Regions from separate parts of the Chitinophaga sp. NPDC101104 genome, predicted to be linked through region 4. Evidence: riboswitches for the same ligand, from Rfam matches in the RefSeq annotation. Region 4 holds a riboswitch; each other region holds the start of a gene.
What was found. A riboswitch is a leader RNA that binds a small molecule or an ion and turns the genes downstream of it on or off. The one in region 4 is predicted to bind cobalamin.
Positions count from the first base shown of each region.

Region 1 (4,541 bases), 1.1 Mb from region 4:
GTTGGCGCTTTAAACCCGGAAGCCACGCTGGCGAACACTTTGAACTTGTCCGAAAACACGTAGCTGGGATTGATGGTGTAGGTGAACTGGTTGCCGAACTGGCTGTGAAGGGTGTACCGCCCGCCGAGCTCCATGTTGAAGCCATGCAGGTCCTTGAGGAACAGGGCTACGTACGGACTGGTGGAATGCTGCTCCCGGGTACGGTATTTCACGTCTTTGAAGTTGGCGGTATCGGTGAGCTCGGACTTCCGGTATTCCGCGCCGGCCATCACCTGGAACCAGCTGGTAATGTCGTAATGACCGTACAGGTCGCCATAATAGGCGCGGCCGTCCGTAAAGGTCTTGCCCCAATCAGTTTCGTCGTCGCGGGTCACTTTCTGGTACGCGAAATTCCCGAAGATGGCGCCTTTCGAAAGGTCATATTGCGCACGGACGCCGGAATGCAGCGCGTTGGATTTGTTCTTGTTGAGCTTGCTGTCCACGAACGGGCCGCCGTCGAAACTGCTTTTATAATCGCTGAAGAACAGGAATGGCTGCAGGCGGAGGTTTTCGGTGGCCTGGATACCTACGGTGGCATTGAGGCCGTTGGATGTGTACCCGTCGCGGTCGAAATCGCCTGTGCCGGTCGTATCTGCCGCTTCGGAAATACCGTCGGTCGTGAAGTGGGTGAAGCTGATGTTGTAGTCTACATTGTCCTGCTTGCCGCGGAGGCCTGCGGAGCCTTTGAGGCTGCGGTTGGAGCCGTATACCAGGTCGCCGTAAACATTAACGGGCTTGGTGCCGCCTTTTTTGGTGATGATGTTGATCACGCCGGCGATGGCATCCGAGCCGTACAGGGTGGTAGACGTTCCCCTGAGGATCTCGATACGTTCTACCTGGTCGATGGGCAGGAAGCGCAGGTCGATGGCGTTCCCAGTAAGCCCGGTAGCGTCCGCTACGGGGATGCCGTCCATGAGGATGGTGGTGTACTGGGAGGTAGCGCCGCGGAAATAGACTTCGCGGTTTTTGCCGGGGTTGGAGAAAGCCCCGCCGATCACGATGCCGGCCTGCTCATTGAGCACGTCTGCCACGGTGCGGCCCGTGTTGTGACCGATGGTCTGGGGCCCGATGACGGTGAGCACTTTACCGGTTTCGGATTGTTTCTTGTTGAACTTGGTGGCGGTTACCACAACCGTGTTGAGTTGGGAAACCTGTGTGGAGTCTTGCGACTGCGCGGTGTGCCCGGCGGCGAGGATGCCGGCGGTCAGGACCAGGTGTGTTTTTTTCATGTAGGCCATAGATTGTAAAAAAATCAGTGGCGCCGGGGAGAATTGAAAAGTACGTATGATGGCAGCAATGCCGCATATGCCCTCCGCTTTTCACCCGAAAGCGCGGATTAAAAATGGTATGCGGCAGGTCTTCTGGCTTCGCCCGCTTCCCGGGAGGCCTTCCCGTTCCGATGTGCCGGAACAGTGGCTGGGGTCCTGGAAAACGTTAAATGCGGGCTTACAGCTACGGGGATAGCTCCGGATTTTCACCGGATTCCCTATTAATGCCGGCCCCGGAAAGGGACCTGGCAACCGTGTACCGGCCGCAAACCTACGCATATTTTGGTAAATACAGCGTTAATCGGTTATCTTGTATATCATGAGCATCAAACCGAAACTCGGGCCGTTCGACCTTACCATGATCGTAGTCGGACTGGTCATCGGGATGGGAATATTCCGCACGCCGGTCAGCGTGGCCCGCGAAACGGGCACGCCGCAATTATTCTATATGGTTTGGGTGCTGGGAGGGCTCGTTACGCTCTGCGGCGCCCTCACCTATGCCGAGATCGGCTCCCGGTTCCCCGTGGCAGGCGGGTTTTATAAAGTACTTTCGGTCGGTTTCCATCCCGCATATTCTTTCATGATCAACTGGACCCTCGTCATTTCAAACGCCGCTTCCATCGCGGCGGTTTGCATCGTGGGAGCGGAATACATCGGCCCCGTCATCCTCCCCGGACCGATGCAGCACGAAGGCGGGCGCAAAACCATCGCCATCACGGCCGTGCTCGTGCTATACATCATTAATATGCTCGGCATCCGTATGAGCGCCAGCTGGCAGAACGTGCTGACGGTTTTTAAAATGACCCTCGTGCTGCTGCTCTGCCTGGCGGCCTTCAGCAGCCATGTGGCGCCACCGGCCATAGCAGGCGTTCCGGTGGCGGAACACAGCTGGGCTTACATTTTCGGGGCCGCGCTCGTGCCGGTTTTCTTCACCTATGGCGGTTACCAGCAAACGATCAACTTCGGGTCAGACGTCCGCGAGCCGTCGAAAAACATGCCGCGCTCCATCCTGCTGGGGATCGGGATCATTTTGCTGTTGTACCTCACGGTCAATTACGCCTATGTGAAAGTGATCGGGTTCGAGCAGCTGAAAACCACCGAAGCCCTCGCCGCCCGGATGGCCGAAGCATTTTTCGGGGAATATGGCTTCAAGGTAACTTCGGTACTGCTGTTCTTGTCGGTACTGGGATACGCCAACGTCAACCTCATGTCGAACCCCCGGATGTATTACGCCATGGCCGAAGATGGCGTGCTGCCGGGCGTTTTCAGGCGGGTCAATGCCAAAACCCAGGTGCAGGAAGTGGCGCTCACCACCTTCGCGCTGCTCATCGTCGGCATGCTGTATTTCCTCAGCAACTTCGACAATATTATCCAATATGTCATGCTTTTTGACTCAATTGGCCTTGCTTCAGCCGCAGCCACGATATTTGTGCTCCGGAAGAAAACGGCGCACCTCGACGGAACGGGCATCTACAAAATGAAGTTCTACCCCGTCGTTCCCGCCATTTTCATCACCGTGTATTTATTCGTCACCGTCAATATTTTTATAAAAGATCTAAACCAGGCGCTCGGAGGGATGTTTTGGTTTGTAGCGGGGCTACCCATTTATTTTTTCATGCGCTATGCCGTACGGCGGCGTAGTTAGCGCTATCAGTTTGACATATGGACCTTTCATTTATAATAAACCAACTGGGTGAAGACCGGGAGCAGTATTTCAATGCCATTGCACCACCCATCATGCAAAGCAGCAACTTTGCGTTCAAATCGGTGGGTGAGATGCGGGATTTGTTGCGGGATGAATACAAAGGATTCCTGTACACGAGGGGCAACAACCCTACCATCGATATTCTGCGGAAGAAGCTGGCGGCGCTGGATGGCGCGGAAGACGCGCTGATCTTCGGCAGCGGTGCGGCGGCCATTTTCGCGGCGGTGCTGTCGCAGGTTCAGCAGGGCGATCATATCGTGTCTGTCCGCGATCCCTACAACTGGGCCGGCCAGCTGTTCACGAGCATCCTGCCCAGGTTCGGGGTTACGACCACGTTCGTGGACGGAACGGATACCGCCAATTTCCGCAACGCCCTCCAGCCCAATACCCGCCTCATCTATCTCGAATCCCCCAATTCCTTCACTTTCGAGCTGCAGGATATTGCCGCCGTTGCCGCGATGGCGAAGGAAAAGGGGATCGTGACCATGATCGACAACAGTTACTGCACGCCCATTTTCCAGCGGCCGCACGAACTGGGCATCGATCTGTGCCTGCAATCGGCCACGAAGTTCATCAGCGGGCATAGCGATACCATGGCCGGGGTGCTCACGGGGCGGGAGGAAATGATCCGGAAGATATTCATGTCGGAACTGCTCAATATCGGCAGCGGTATCGCGCCGTTCAACGCGTGGCTGCTGCTGCGGGGGCTCCGCACGCTGGAAATCCGGCTGGAGCGCAGCGCGGCGAGCACGAAAACGATCTGCGAATGGCTGAAGGAACAGCCTGAAATTGAAAGGGTTATTTTCCCGATGGACCCCGGCTTCCCGCAATATGACCTGGCGAAAAAGCAGATGCACGGCGCCGCCGGGCTCATCACCATCCAGCTGAAAGTGGAAAGGCGGGAGCAGGTGGAGGCGTTCTGTAACGGGCTGCAACGCTTCCTCATGGCGGTTTCCTGGGGCGGCCACGAGTCGCTGGCGTTCCCGGCCTGCGCTTCCCTGGCGGAAAACGAATTCGACCCCGCCATACCGAAACACCGGATGGTAAGGTTGTACATCGGACTGGAAGAGCCGGGCGTCCTCATCAGCGATCTCGCCCAGGCGCTCGGCGCCATCAACTGACATATAAGACCGCTTTTAACGAAAAAGGCCCGGAATGTTCCGGGCCTTTTTATATCGACAGATCGGCTTATGCTTTACGCGTACACTTTGGCAGCTTGAACGTTACTTCAAACGTGCCTTTCACGAGAATGCGGAACGTCCACCGCGGGTTTACGTTGTATTTCTGCTCGTCGGTCGGCGCCACACCGGGGTCCAGCTTTACGAACTGGCTGGGGATACGGTAATACATGAGGTAGCCGTAGCCGGGGTATTCCTTCAGGGGGAACGGCGTTACTTCGTAATTGCAGACCATCGTAGTATCGGTGTATTCCACGGGATGGAACTTCGCGTAGGATTCGAACAGCGGGCGGTCGCCACGCTTGATCAGTTCGCCGGCTTTGGGATTGAATGCGTTACCGTTCTTGTCGG
Region 1 is NZ_JBNNSF010000001.1:599,343-603,883, reverse strand. Features, by position in the region: gene ACQKLP_RS02625 (TonB-dependent receptor plug domain-containing protein) at 1-1,268, opposite strand, end outside; cobalamin riboswitch at 1,374-1,579, opposite strand; gene ACQKLP_RS02620 (APC family permease) at 1,627-2,952, shown strand; gene ACQKLP_RS02615 (trans-sulfuration enzyme family protein) at 2,970-4,133, shown strand; gene ACQKLP_RS02610 (DUF5007 domain-containing protein) at 4,201-4,541, opposite strand, start outside.
Region 1: another riboswitch for cobalamin. It lies ahead of ACQKLP_RS02625 (TonB-dependent receptor plug domain-containing protein); the one in region 4 lies ahead of ACQKLP_RS07115 (ribonucleoside-diphosphate reductase small subunit).

Region 2 (4,541 bases), 1.8 Mb from region 4:
CAACATTCTCCCGCTGGATGCGGCCTTCATACAGGTTTCCCCGCCGGATGCGCACGGGTATGTAAGCCTCGGTACTTCGGTAGACATTGCCCGTGCGGCGGTGGATACGGCAAAATACGTAGTGGCGCAGGTAAACCCGAATATGCCGCGCACGCATGGCGACGGGTTCATCCATATCAGCCGGATCCACGCGCTGGTGTGGCACGAAGCCCCGCTGCCGGTGGTCGACTATTCATCCGGGGCTACACCTGCGGTGGAAGCGATCGGGAAACATGTGGCGGCGCTCATCGAAGACGGCGCCACCCTGCAATTAGGCATCGGTACCATTCCCGATATGGTGCTGCGCAACCTGGCGGGCCACAAAGACCTGGGTTTGCATACGGAAATGATGTCTGACGGCGTGATCCCGCTGATCGAAAGCGGCGTCATCAATAACGCGCGGAAAAAGATCAATACCGGGAAAACCGTGACAGCGTTCATGACGGGTACGGAAAAGCTGTACAAATTCGTGCACGACAATCCCTCCATCCGCGTCATGGACATCAGTTATGTGAACGATACCTCGATCATCCGCCGGAACCCCAAGGTGGCAGCGGTGAACAGCGCCATCGAAATCGATATTACGGGGCAGGTGTGCGCGGATTCCATCGGCACTTACCAGTATTCGGGGATTGGTGGGCAAATGGATTTCATCCGCGGCGCATCGCTGTCGGAAGGCGGCAAGCCCATCATCGCGCTGCCGTCTGTCACCAACAAGGGGATTTCCCGCATTACGCCGTTCCTCAAGGAAGGAGCGGGCGTGGTAACGACCCGCGGGCACATGCATTGGGTGGTGACGGAATACGGATCGGCAGACCTTTTCGGGAAGAACCTGAAACAACGCGCCAGGGCGCTCATCGGCCTCGCGCACCCGGACCACCGGGAGGCGCTGGACCGTGCGTACTTCGACCGGTTCCTGAAGGGGAAGGGTTGAAACAATCATTTTTCGGTATAACACCAGAAGGTGAAAACGGGCCGTTTTCACCTTTTTTATTTGCGGGAACGGCATGTTAATCCAACGGACGTAACTGCACGGCGCTGAGCCAGCCTGCCATGAACTGGAAGATTTCCGGGCGCTGGGGCTCGTTGTGCATTTCGTGGTAGAGGCCGTCCCATTCTTTGTAAGTGATAAGTTTTTTCGGGGCCATCTCCGCGAACCGGCGAGAGCCGTCTACGCTCGTGAAGCTATCGGCATTGCCGTGCATGAGCAGTGAAGGAATCTGAAGGCGATCGGCGTGACGGAGGCACCACCTTCCATTGCTCACTATAATATGCATGAGGCGCAAACTGGCGAAAGGGTGGCGCAGCGGATCGTTTTCAAACTTCGCCACTTCGTTCGCATCGTGCGAGATCTTTTGGATATCGAGCGGGGTTTTGACGCGTAAATGGGGCAGGAGGGATGCGCCTGTTTTCAAAATACCCCGCAGGAATGCGTTGGGCTTTTGCGGAAGGAGGAGCGCGGGAGCGGATATGACGGCGGCCTGCACATCGGGCTGACGGTGGAGAAGCAGGCCCGTCAAGAGCCCACCGCCCATGGAATGCCCGTAAAGTACCATGGGCGCGGGGTGCGCGTCCCACGTAAATTGCAGGAACGCTTCGAGGTAATCGAAAATTTCTTCCAGCTTCAGCGCATCGCCGCGCTTGCCGTCGCTTTTGCCATGGCCGTAATGATCGATCCCCGTTACCAGGTACCCTTCCTTATTGAAAAATTCCGCCAGCGGCGCGTAGCGCTCCACGTGCTCGCCGATGCCGTGGATCACGACCATAACCCGATCGTAATGCTCCCGCTGCCAGGTAATGCCGTGGAACCGCCGGCCCTTGAATTCCCAGGTGAAATCATGTTGCATACTCACTAATAACGGGCAATAGTCAAATTTGTTGGACACCCCGATGATACGAATCATTTGTTTTATTCCCACCAACACCGTAGGTTTGCATCGCATTTGGTTGCAGACCCCTCACCAGGGGCGCGCATTAAAAGGGAATCCGGTGCAAAACCGGAGCTATCCCCGTAGCTGTAATCCTGCATTCGCATTTACCGGCATCACTGCATGCCACTTTCCAAAAGAAGGGAAGGCACGCCGGTAAAGCAGGAGAGCCAGAAGACCTGCCTCATGTATTTACCATTCAACGCTTTCGGGTGAAAAGCCAGGGATGTAAAGCCTTTTACCAGGTATTTATATTCTTATTCGTATAACCCTCCATGCGCGTTGGGATCGTCCCGCGTCGTGCTCTTGCAAACTTGTTTGCGGGTATGATGCGTGCTTCCCGGATGGTTGTTTCAAAACAAATAAACCAACATATGAAACAACATGTACGCATTCTGCTCGGCCTCGCCTTCATGGCTACCGTAGCCGCCTGTAACAAATCGGACGATGTAAGGCCCTCCGGCCCCAGCGTCCACATCGCCAAACCGGAACAAACCATCGCCGTTGGCCAGGAGCTCGAGCTGAAACCCGAGTTCACGCAGGACCCGGGGATTTCCTTCCGCTGGTCCCTCAACGGCGAAACCATCGGCGATAAGGCCACCTACACCTTCAAACCCCGCGCGCATGGCGACTATAAAATCACTTTCGCCGCTTCCACACCCCACGGTAAAGACTCCGCGGTATACAACATCACCGTGCTCGGGCAATACGCCAACGGCGTGCTCGTCCTCAACGAAGGCTGGTTCGGCACGCAATCCGGCAGCGTATGGTTTTACAAATACGGCGCGGATACGCTCGTGCCCTGGGTATATCATGCCGCAAACATTGGCAAAAGCCTCGGCGGCGTGATGAACACCCTGCAATACGGCGCCATCCATAACGGTAAACTGTACCTGGTCGTGAAAGCCGGCGGCCCGCTGGTGGTGACAGACGCTTCCACGCTCGTGGAAACCGGCCGCGTGGAGAACGCTGTTTCCGGCAAAGCGATGTCATTCGTAGGGCTCGACGCTACGCGTGGCCTCATCGGGGCAGACGACGGCATTTATCCCATCAACCTCACGTCGCTCGCCATCGGCAGCAAGATCGCCGGCGTATCGGGCGCCATCGGCAACATGGTAAAATCCGGGAACTACGTGTTCGCACATAGCAATAACGACGGCATGATCGTCCTCAACGCCACCACGTATGTCGTGGCAGGCAAGCCTTTCAAGGCTACGGTCGGTTTTGTGACGGGAAAGTACGGGAGGATTTACGGCGCGAAGGATTCCCTCCTCATGTCCGTTCACCCCACCACTTTCGTAAAAGATTCCGTGAAAATGCCGTTCGCTTCGGTGAACCCTTTCGGCGCGTGGAGAAGCGTACAAATGGCGGCATCCACCGTCAACGACCACATTTTCATCATCCAGCCCGCCGCCAACTGGCAATACGGCACTAAATTGTACCGATATGTGGTGGGCAACGCCGCTTCGCTGGCCACGCCTTTCATCACCCTGCCCGCCGGTCAATATTTCTACGGCTCCGGCGTGAATTACGACCATCATACCGATGAGCTCGTGATCACGACGATCAACGGACCGTATACCGGGAGCGAGAACCGCGTGCTGTTCTACAACGCCCAAACCGGCGCCTTGAAGAAAACGATCCGATACGACGGATGGTACTTCCCTGCCATGACCGTTATTCAACCATAGCCATGAAATCCTACTGGAAAATCCGCTGTACCGGAGCCTGCCTGCTGCTTGCAGGCAGTGCTACCGCGCAGCAGGGCATGGATTCAGCGAAGGTCCGCGAGTTAAGGGAAGTCCACATCACCGCGCCGCGGCCCGTCCGCGAGATTTCACCGGGCCAGACGCTGCAGGGCGCGGCTTTGCAAAAACTCGGCGCGCAATCGGTCGCCGATGCCATCCGCTTTTTTTCGGGATTGCAGATCAAGGATTACGGAGGCGTGGGCGGTTTGAAAACGGTGGACGTCCGCGGGATGGGCACCAATCACACCGCCGTGTTTTACGACGGCATCCAACTGGGGAATGCGCAGAACGGCCAGATCGACCTGGGCAAATTTTCCATGGAGAACATGCAGGCCGTTTCGCTCTATAACGGGCAAAAAAGCAATACGTTCCAACCCGCGAAAGACTACAGCGCCTCCGCCGCCATTTATCTCACGCCGCTCCGCCCGGAATTCAAGCCGGGTGAGCGTTTCCACTTGAAAGGAACGATAAAGGGAGGATCGTTCGGCCTGTTCGATCCATCTTTGCTGTACCATCGGAAATTATCGGACCGTGCAACGCTTTCGCTGAGCTCGGAATGGGTACATGCCGGCGGTCAATACAAATTCCGGTACCGGAAAGAGAACGGCTACGATACCACGGCCATGCGCAGGAACGGCGATGTAGACGCCCTGCGCCTGGAAGCCTCGCTGCACGGGCGCATGCCTTCCGGCGAATGGCATACGCGGCTCTATTATTATGGTTCCGAACGCGGATTGCCAGGGTTCGTGGTGAACGGGGTGTTCGGGCATATCGACCGGCAGTGGGACCGCAACTTTTTCTGGCAGGGGCAATTGCGCAAAGACCT
Region 2 is NZ_JBNNSF010000001.1:3,487,778-3,492,318, forward strand. Features, by position in the region: gene ACQKLP_RS13935 (acetyl-CoA hydrolase/transferase family protein) at 1-973, shown strand, start outside; gene ACQKLP_RS13940 (lysophospholipase) at 1,050-1,886, opposite strand; cobalamin riboswitch at 1,967-2,168, shown strand; gene ACQKLP_RS13945 (DUF5074 domain-containing protein) at 2,342-3,658, shown strand; gene ACQKLP_RS13950 (TonB-dependent receptor) at 3,661-4,541, shown strand, end outside.
Region 2: another riboswitch for cobalamin. It lies ahead of ACQKLP_RS13945 (DUF5074 domain-containing protein); the one in region 4 lies ahead of ACQKLP_RS07115 (ribonucleoside-diphosphate reductase small subunit).

Region 3 (4,541 bases), on a different contig from region 4:
CGGGGATATTGCTGCCGGACGAACCAGCGGTGCCCCGCTGCCAGGAGCCCTTCCAGCACGGCGGGCCGTAATATGGCGAGCGGGTTGTGCATCAGGTGGCGCTATGTTGGGTGATTGCTTTCATCATCGGTCGTATGCCGTCATTTATTCCGCTTTCGCTTTGATGATTTCTTCCAGGCGCGTGGTGTAGCACGGCGAAAGCCGTTCCTGCCGCAGCGCCCATTTCTTGTCGCCGCCCTGCACCGCGAAGCGCAGCACGGGTTTGCCGGCAAAGTGCCGCGTGATTCCGTCGAGCGCCTGCATGAGCTTGCGTTCCTTTTCGTGGTCGGTGGATTCGAAGAGGTTTTCCTGCACCTGCGAATCCGGCACCAGGTCCATCGCTACGATACCGGTTTTCTTGTAATTGTACCCTGGTTTGAAGATGCGGTCGAGCGCCAGGAGCGCCTGGCGGATGAGTTCCCGCGTGCTGCTGGCGGGCACGGGCAGCCGGACGTTCACGGAGCGGTGATATTGCGCATCCTGTCCGCGGAAATTATTCGTTTGTACGAACACCTGGATGATGGAGGCCCGCGAGCCCTGTGCCCGCAGCTTCTGCGCGGCCACGGCGGCGTAATTGGCGAGGGCTTCGCGGATATCGTCCTTTTCGGTGAGCAACTGCCCGAACGAGCGCGCCACGCACACCGCTTTTTTCGCCGGCGCCGATTCCTCCATCCCGATGCTCGGAATGCCGCGCAGCTCATGCACCAGCCGCAGACCCTGAACGGTCAGTTCCCGCCGCGCGAAATCATCGGGCACGCGGGATAGGTCGAGCGCCGTGTGGACCCCTTTCTGGTGAAGCATGGCGGCGTATTGCGACCCGATGCCCCAGATGTCTTCCACTTGCGTGGCGGCGAGTACGGCCGTGGTTTTTCCGGGGTAGTCGAGCACGAGGAAGCCTTCGGGCAGCCTGGATTTTTTGACGGCGCGGTTGGCCATCTTGGCGAGGGTTTTGGTGGGCGCCACGCCTACGGAAACGGGCATTCCGACGTTGTGCAGCACGCCTGTGCGGATGGCCGCTGCCAGCGTAGCGGGGGACGCATGGCCCGTGATATCGAGGAAGGCTTCGTCGATACTGTAGACCTCCATTTCCGGCACGAAGCCGGCGAGCACCTGCATCACGCGCTGCGACAGGCTGCCGTATAAGGTGTAATTCGAGGAAAAGACCGCGACCTGGTTCCGCTCCAGCAGGTCTTCCATGAAGAAGGCCGGCGCTCCCATGCGGATGCCGAGGGCTTTCGCTTCTTCGGAGCGGGAGATCACGCAGCCATCGTTATTGCTGAGCACCACCACGGGGCGGTGAAGGACGGCGGGGTGGAAGAGCCTTTCGCAGCTCACGTAAAAATTATTGCAGTCAACCAGGGCGATCATGATGCTAATTTCATTAGCAAATATAGCTAAAAATATTGGCAAATCATCCGAAGTGCGCCACGATCGCATCGGCGATGCGGCCTACCAGTGCGGAATCCGGCGGGGTAGGGCCCTGAGAGATGGCGCGGAGGCTGTCTTCCTCGTCCAGCTCGAAGATCACCAGCCCGTCGCCCGTATCGACATGAAACGCCATGCCATAGCCTTTCACGAAAGGCTTCACTTCGAAGCGGCGCTCGTCCACCGAAATGGTAAAAATATCCATGGGGCAAATATCCGCCTTTCCGGGTATAAATACCTTATGCCAGGTGGTACGGGGTTGATGATACAAATGAATTGGTGTATGAAGATGGAGCGGGGGATTTCCTGACCGGCGCCGGTCACCTGCTGGGGGGAGCCGTGACCGGAGGGCCGGGTGAGGAAAGAAGAGGCGCGTCAGTTCACTAGCGCCTGGATTTTTGTGGTCAACTCGAGTGGACTGAAAGGCCTTATAATGATTTCTTCCGCTTCCATGCCGAACCAGGAAGAAATACTGTCCATAACGAAATAGGCGGGCAGTATCATGATAACAGGCAAACTACGCCGCCCGCGCTGGGCGCGCAATTGCGCTGAAAGTTCTTCTAAATGGGGGAAAGGCAGCTTCAGATCGGCGATCACCAGGTCGTAATCATACGTCCCCAATAACATGGCCGCTTCTTTTCCGTTGTATGCCAGATCTGCATGGTGTCCTTCCTTCTTAATGATCAGCTCTACTACATGGATCATTAATAAATCGTCTTCAATTACCAATATCCTTTTCATATACGAGTCGCTGTTGCCCACTGCAGCACAGGCATACGAAGGCCTGCCGCAAATAAAGCGGTACGTTAGGTACATGCTGCTAAAGTGGAAGTTTCAATAAAAATAGAGGCGAGTATACAGGTATACGTCTGAATCTTTTATATGGCTTTCCGGTAATATTCAATCTACTAGGTATAAGCCGGTCAGACCCAACTTTGCATATACTGTGCCAAAGTTTTTATTGGTTAATGCGCATTAACAAGCCCGGCGGATAGGTTTTGAATGCGGACATTCCTATCTTTGGTCCCGAGTTCTTTACCCAATTCATATTTTCCATAGCGTGGTAGCCGGCGAAAGCCGGATTTAAAAAGGAACCGTGTGCAAATCACGGGCTGTCGCGCAACTGTAAGTAACTGCCAGAGTTACCGCCCCAGGCGTTCATTGTCCTGACCTGAACAGGATGAGAAGAACGGCGGTAATGTTACAAGCCAGGATACTTGCCCGCTATGAAAGATCTTGCTTTCGCGATTTGAAGCAATGGTCGGGACCGTCATGGGCAACGTATGCCCCGCCGTTCCATGCCTACTCACATTTCCTGAAAGCATACGAAAACCGTAAGGAGCATTAATCCACATTAATGTCTTAAAAACGTTTTTGCTATGCTGAAACACACCCTCGGCTACCCGCGCATGGGAGCCCAACGCCAGCTCAAAAAAGCTTGCGAAGCGTACTGGCAAGGCCGCATCGGCCGCCAGGAACTGACCGTTGCCGCACAACGTCTCCAGGAAGAACAATGGCGCCTGCAACAGGCCGCAGGGATGGACCTCATCCCCTGCAACGATTTCAGTTACTACGACCATGTGCTCGACATGTCGCTCCTCGTTGGCGCCATTCCCGACCGGTACGCGCCCGTGGTCACAGACGTGCCGCAGAACACCGAAACCGATCTCGCATTCGCCATGGCACGCGGATGCCAGGAACATGGCCTCGATCTCACCGCCATGGAAATGACCAAGTGGTTCGACACGAACTATCATTACATCGTGCCGGAATTCCGCAAAGACCAGTCTTTCCGGCTCTTCTCCAACAAAGTCTTCAACGCCTTCGACGCAGCGAAGCACCAGCTTGCCGCTACGCCGAAACCCGTGCTGATCGGCCCCGTTTCCTACCTGCTGCTCGGCAAGGAAAAAGAACCCGGGTTCCACCGCCTCAGCCTGCTGCCCCGGCTGCTCCCCGTTTACATCGAAGCCCTCCAACGCCTGCGCGACCGCGGTGCCGCCTGGGTGCAGCTCGATGAGCCCTTCCTCGCCACCGACCTCCCCGAAGGCGCGGCGGAAGCTTACTGTTACGCCTACACGGAGATAGCGAAACATTGCAAAGGCCTCCGCACCATGGTGACGACCTATTTCGAAGGGCTCCGCGACAATGCGGGACTGGCCGCCTCCCTGCCCGTGTGCTGCCTGCATATCGACCTGGTGCGCGACCCCGCGCAGCTGGAACAACTCCTGCCGCTGCTGCCGCCGAAAATGTCGCTGTCGCTGGGCCTGATCGATGGAAGGAACATCTGGAAAAACGATTACCGCCGTTCGCTGCCGTTCATTCAAAAAGCGGTCAGCCAGTTGGGGGAAGACCGGGTGATGATAGCCCCGTCGTGCTCCCTGCTGCACACGCCGGCCGACCTGGAGCTGGAAACGCAGCTCGATGAAGAACTGAAATCCTGGATGGCGTTCGCCCGGCAGAAGCTGCAGGAAGTGGCGGAGCTGGACAGGATATTCCATGGCGAAACATCCTTGCTGGCGGCCAACGAAACGGCCATCGCCGCGAGGGGGGCATCCACCCGCATCCACAAGCCCGCCGTGAAAGCGCGCGTGGCGGCCATTTCGGAGCGCGATGCGCAACGGGCTTCCGGTTTCGTGCACCGGCAAACATTGCAGCAGCGCAGGTTCCGGCTGCCGATGTACCCCACCACCACGATCGGTTCTTTCCCGCAAACGGCGGATATCCGCGCGCTGAGGGCCGCATTCAGAAAAGGCGATCTTACACAGGCGCAATACGACGATTCGCTGGAATCCGCTACGCGGGAAACGGTCCGGCTGCAGGAAGATATCGGGCTGGATGTGCTCGTGCACGGCGAATTCGAGCGGAACGACATGGTGGAATATTTCGGGGAAAAACTCGAAGGGTTCGCATTCACGCAACACGGCTGGGTACAGAGCTACGGCAGCCGCTGCGTAAAGCCGCCGGTTATTTTCGGGGACGTGAGCCGCGAACAGGATATGACCGTTCGCTGGTCGGTGTTCGCACAATCGTGTACGGCGCTGCCGATGAAAGGAATGCTGACCGGGCCCGTCACTATT
Region 3 is NZ_JBNNSF010000004.1:60,774-65,314, reverse strand. Features, by position in the region: gene ACQKLP_RS24035 (hypothetical protein) at 1-92, opposite strand, end outside; gene ACQKLP_RS24030 (Y-family DNA polymerase) at 145-1,407, opposite strand; gene ACQKLP_RS24025 (hypothetical protein) at 1,451-1,669, opposite strand; gene ACQKLP_RS24020 (response regulator transcription factor) at 1,840-2,205, opposite strand; cobalamin riboswitch at 2,508-2,703, shown strand; gene metE (5-methyltetrahydropteroyltriglutamate--homocysteine S-methyltransferase) at 2,844-4,541, shown strand, end outside.
Region 3: another riboswitch for cobalamin. It lies ahead of metE (5-methyltetrahydropteroyltriglutamate--homocysteine S-methyltransferase); the one in region 4 lies ahead of ACQKLP_RS07115 (ribonucleoside-diphosphate reductase small subunit).

Region 4 (4,541 bases):
TGCGCCACTTTGAAATATCCTTCTCCGTTGAGGCGCACTTCGCGTGCCCCGTCGCGGAAGCCTTCTGCGTACGATAGGGAGCTGCCGGCGTTGAGCACCACCTCGGTGCCGTCTGGCAGGGTGAGCTTCGATTTGCTGCCTTTGCGCGTTTGCACGGTGCTCCAGCCTTTATCTTCCGACTTGCCGTTCCCGATCCAGAACCAGGCGCCGGCGCAGAGGGCGGCGGCGAGGGGAACGGCGGCGAGCCAAAGTTTCCGCCAGCGGGGCGGGCCGGGCATTTCGGCCGGTAATGCTTCGGCCGGGTCTGAGGCTGCGGCGAATATGCGGCCCAGCAGTTCTTCTTTCCTTTCAGGAGGCGTTTCTGCGCTCCTGAACTGCAACGAACCTAATATTTCGTATTGCCTGGCGGCTTCGGGGAACTGCTTTTTCAGGATGTCCAGCTCCGGCCGCTCTTTCTCGGTGAGCCTGCCAGACAATTCCTTGCCGAGTAATTCCCAAAGCTTTTGTTCTTGTTCCATGCTGGAAAAAATCAGGTGGTTAATTAGTTAGACACGGTTTTTCGACCGTCCAGTTAAAAGACTTGAAAAAATATTTTGACGACCCGTCATTTACGGAGAAGGGGGATGCGGAACGGCTTGCGCAGGTCGATGGCGGAGCCGAGTTTTTTGAGGGCGATGGTGATCTGGGCGTTAACGGTGTTGACGGAGATATCGAGCACTTCGGCCACTTCGCGGTACGACAGCCCGTCTTCCTTGACGAGCTTGAAAATGAGCCGGCAGCGGAGGGGCAGCCCGTTTACCGCTTGTTCTATCTGGCGGAGGTTTTCGCGGCTGATGAGGGATTCTTCCGGAGACACTACGCAGGGCATGAGGGCGGCGTGCTGGTCGTCCAGTTCTTCGTGCGGGAAAAGCGAGCGGGATTTGTGGTTGAGGGCGGTGTTGCGGACGGCGGTGTAGAGATAGGTCTGGAAGTATTGGATTTCCAGGAGGCGGGCGCGGTTCTGCCAGAGTTTCACGAACACGTCGGCCACCACTTCTTCGGCTTCTTCGCGGGAGCGGACGAGCGCCGCGGCGAAATAAACGAGCCGGTCGCTGTAATGGGAAAAGAGCTGGCCGAAAGCCAACTGGTCACTGTTTTTCGCAATTCGGTCCAACAACTGCTCCATCCGCGGAATTTAACGTTACCTGCAAGTTACGGGAGGAAGCGACACGCTCGTGATACGATCTTCACATTGAAATCCTGTTTTTTAACCCTTTCCCGCGATTGCGGTTTTTCCACTTCCGTTCCAATGCGGGAACGTGGATAAGCCGGAGTCCTCACGGTCCCTGTTTTTCGGGTGTGGATATTGAAAAATGGAGATCGCTGCTCCGATACCTCCCATCCACCGGAAAGAAATGCATTTTTCCATGAATGTGCAAATAATTGGGTTTCAGTGCCCGGATCGACATACATTTTAACTGTGCTAATATGTGCCAGAAAATCAACACATTGTAAGAATTCCTCATAACAAATACCTGCATTTACGTGTGTAAAAGCCCCGATCCGCCGCCCCTGCGGCGTCTCCAAAGTTGTTGAGTTCTTTATCCACATATGGGGGTAACTTATGAATTTGTGCAGGGGGTTTGATCATTACATTTGCAGCAGTTCTTGACAACGATGTGCTGGCTTCCGGACGTGTCCGACGCGAGGAATTAAAAGGGAACCGTGTGCAAATCACGGGCAGACGCGCTACTGTAACCCCCTGTCAATGCCGGTTTCTACAAATTATGCCACTGTTCCGCGAAAGCGGGGCGGGAAGGCCCCCGGCAAGGGATAGCCAGGAGACCTGCCAGCACTTCGGACAACGTCAAAACCTTCGCGATCCAAGGTATTGGCTGACGGCCCCGCTACTTTCCTTACGAGGATGAGGGACCTTCGTCGCCCTTCGGATCACGTTCAATCACAAAACTGGCAACTAAAACTGGTTAACCATATAAAAAAACTTGTATGAATAACGAGAACGAGATATTACTGAAGGAAAACAAGGACAGGTTCGTACTCCTGCCCATCAACTACCCCGCTATCTGGGAACAATACAAACGCCATGAAGCCAGCTTCTGGACCGCGGAAGAGATCGACCTGTCGGGCGACCTGGCAGACTGGGCCAAACTGAACGACGGCGAGCGCCACTTCATTTCCCACGTACTGGCATTCTTCGCCGCATCCGACGGGATCGTGAACGAGAACCTGGCCGTGAACTTCATGAGCGAAGTGCAGATCCCCGAGGCCCGCTGCTTCTACGGGTTCCAGATCATGATGGAAAACATCCACTCCGAAACTTACGCCCTCCTCATCGATACATATGTGAAAGACCCCTCCGAAAAGGACCGTCTTTTCCACGCCATCGAAACCGTACCGGCCGTGAAGAAAAAAGCCGAATGGGCCCTCCGCTGGATCGAGAACGGTACCTTCGCCCAACGCCTCGTAGCGTTCGCGGCGGTAGAAGGCATCTTCTTCTCCGGCTCCTTCTGCTCCATCTTCTGGCTGAAAAAACGCGGCCTCATGCCCGGCCTCACCTTCTCCAACGAGCTCATCTCCCGCGACGAAGGCCTCCACTGCGAATTCGCATGCCTGCTGTACTCCATGCTCGAAGGCAAGCTGAGCGAAAAAGAAGTGCACGAGATCATCGCCGACGCCGTTACCATCGAGAAGGAATTCATCACCGAAGCACTGCCCGCAGCCCTCATCGGGATGAACGCCGACCTCATGAAACAATACATCGAGTTCGTAGCCGACCGCTGGCTCCAGGCACTGGGCGCAAGCAAGATCTACAACGCCACCAACCCCTTCGATTTCATGGAAATGATCTCGCTCCAGGGCAAAACCAACTTCTTCGAAAAACGCGTGGGCGACTACCAGAAAGCCGGCGTAATGGGCAACAAGGAAACACAAACCTTCAGCCTCGACGAAGATTTCTAGTTCATTCGTATAACCTCAATCAGCCATATTCATTTTTCACCCACTAAATTCATCACACTATGTTCGTTATAAAAAGAGACGGCAGAAAGGAAACTGTCAAGTTCGACAAGATCACGGCAAGGGTAGAGAAGCTGTGTTACGGACTGGCGCCGGAATACGTAGATTCAATAGATGTAGCGAAGAAAGTGATCCAGGGACTGTACGACGGTGTTACCACGAGCGAGCTGGACAACCTCGCCGCAGAGACCGCCGCCTCCCTGACGACCAAGCATCCGGACTATGCGCAGCTCGCTTCCCGCATCGCGGTGAGCAACCTGCATAAAAATACTTTGAAGTCGTTCTCCAAAACGATGAAGAAACTCTACGAATACGTTGACCCCAAAACCGGCAAAAACGCCGGTCTGCTGGGCGACGATGTTTGGGAGATCATCAAGGCGAACGCCGACATCCTCGACTCCACCATCATTTACGACCGCGATTTCGCGTTCGATTACTTCGGGTTCAAGACGCTGGAGCGCTCTTACCTCCTGAAAGTGGACGGCAAGATCGCCGAGCGCCCGCAGCACATGTTCATGCGCGTAGCTGTCGGCATCCATAAAGAAGACATCGACTCCGCCATCAAAACGTACAACCTGATGAGCGAGCGCTGGTTCACACACGCTACCCCTACCCTGTTCAACGCCGGTACGCCGAAGCCCCAGATGAGCTCCTGCTTCCTGCTGACCATGAAGGGCGACAGCATCGACGGCATTTACGATACCCTGAAGCAGACCGCCAAGATCTCCCAGAGCGCAGGCGGCATCGGCCTCAGCATCCATAACATCCGCGCTACCGGCTCCTACATCAGCGGCACCAACGGTACCAGCAACGGCATCATCCCCATGCTGCGCGTATTCAACGACACGGCCCGTTATGTAGACCAGGGCGGCGGCAAGCGCAAAGGCGCGTTCGCCATTTACCTGGAGCCCTGGCATGCAGACGTGTTCGAGTTCCTCGACCTCCGCAAAAACCACGGTAAGGAAGAAATGCGCGCCCGCGACCTCTTCTACGCCCTCTGGATGCCCGACCTGTTCATGAAACGTGTGGAAGAAAATGGCGACTGGAGCCTGTTCTGCCCCCACGAAGCACCCGGACTGGCCGATTGCTGGGGCGAAGAATTCGAGAAACTGTACGAAAAATACGAGTCCGAAAACCGCGCCCGCAAAACCGTGAAGGCGCAGGACCTGTGGTTCGCCATCCTCGACGCACAGATCGAGACCGGCACGCCGTACCTGCTGTATAAAGACTCCGCCAACCGCAAGTCTAACCAGCAGAACCTCGGCACCATCAAATCCTCCAACCTCTGCACCGAGATCATCGAATATACTTCCGAAGACGAAGTAGCCGTGTGCAACCTCGCCTCCCTGGCGCTGCCCCGGTTCGTGATCGACGGCAAGTTCGACCATCAGAAACTCTTCGACGTTACTTACCAGGCTACCATCAACCTGAACCGTATCATCGATCAGAACTATTACCCGGTTGAAGAAGCCCGCAACTCCAACCTCCGCCACCGCCCCATCGGCCTCGGCGTGCAGGGCCTGGCA
Region 4 is NZ_JBNNSF010000001.1:1,721,601-1,726,141, reverse strand. Features, by position in the region: gene ACQKLP_RS07130 (FecR family protein) at 1-518, opposite strand, end outside; gene ACQKLP_RS07125 (RNA polymerase sigma-70 factor) at 605-1,165, opposite strand; gene ACQKLP_RS07120 (hypothetical protein) at 1,192-1,590, opposite strand; cobalamin riboswitch at 1,646-1,847, shown strand; gene ACQKLP_RS07115 (ribonucleoside-diphosphate reductase small subunit) at 1,987-2,958, shown strand; gene ACQKLP_RS07110 (ribonucleoside-diphosphate reductase subunit alpha) at 3,018-4,541, shown strand, end outside.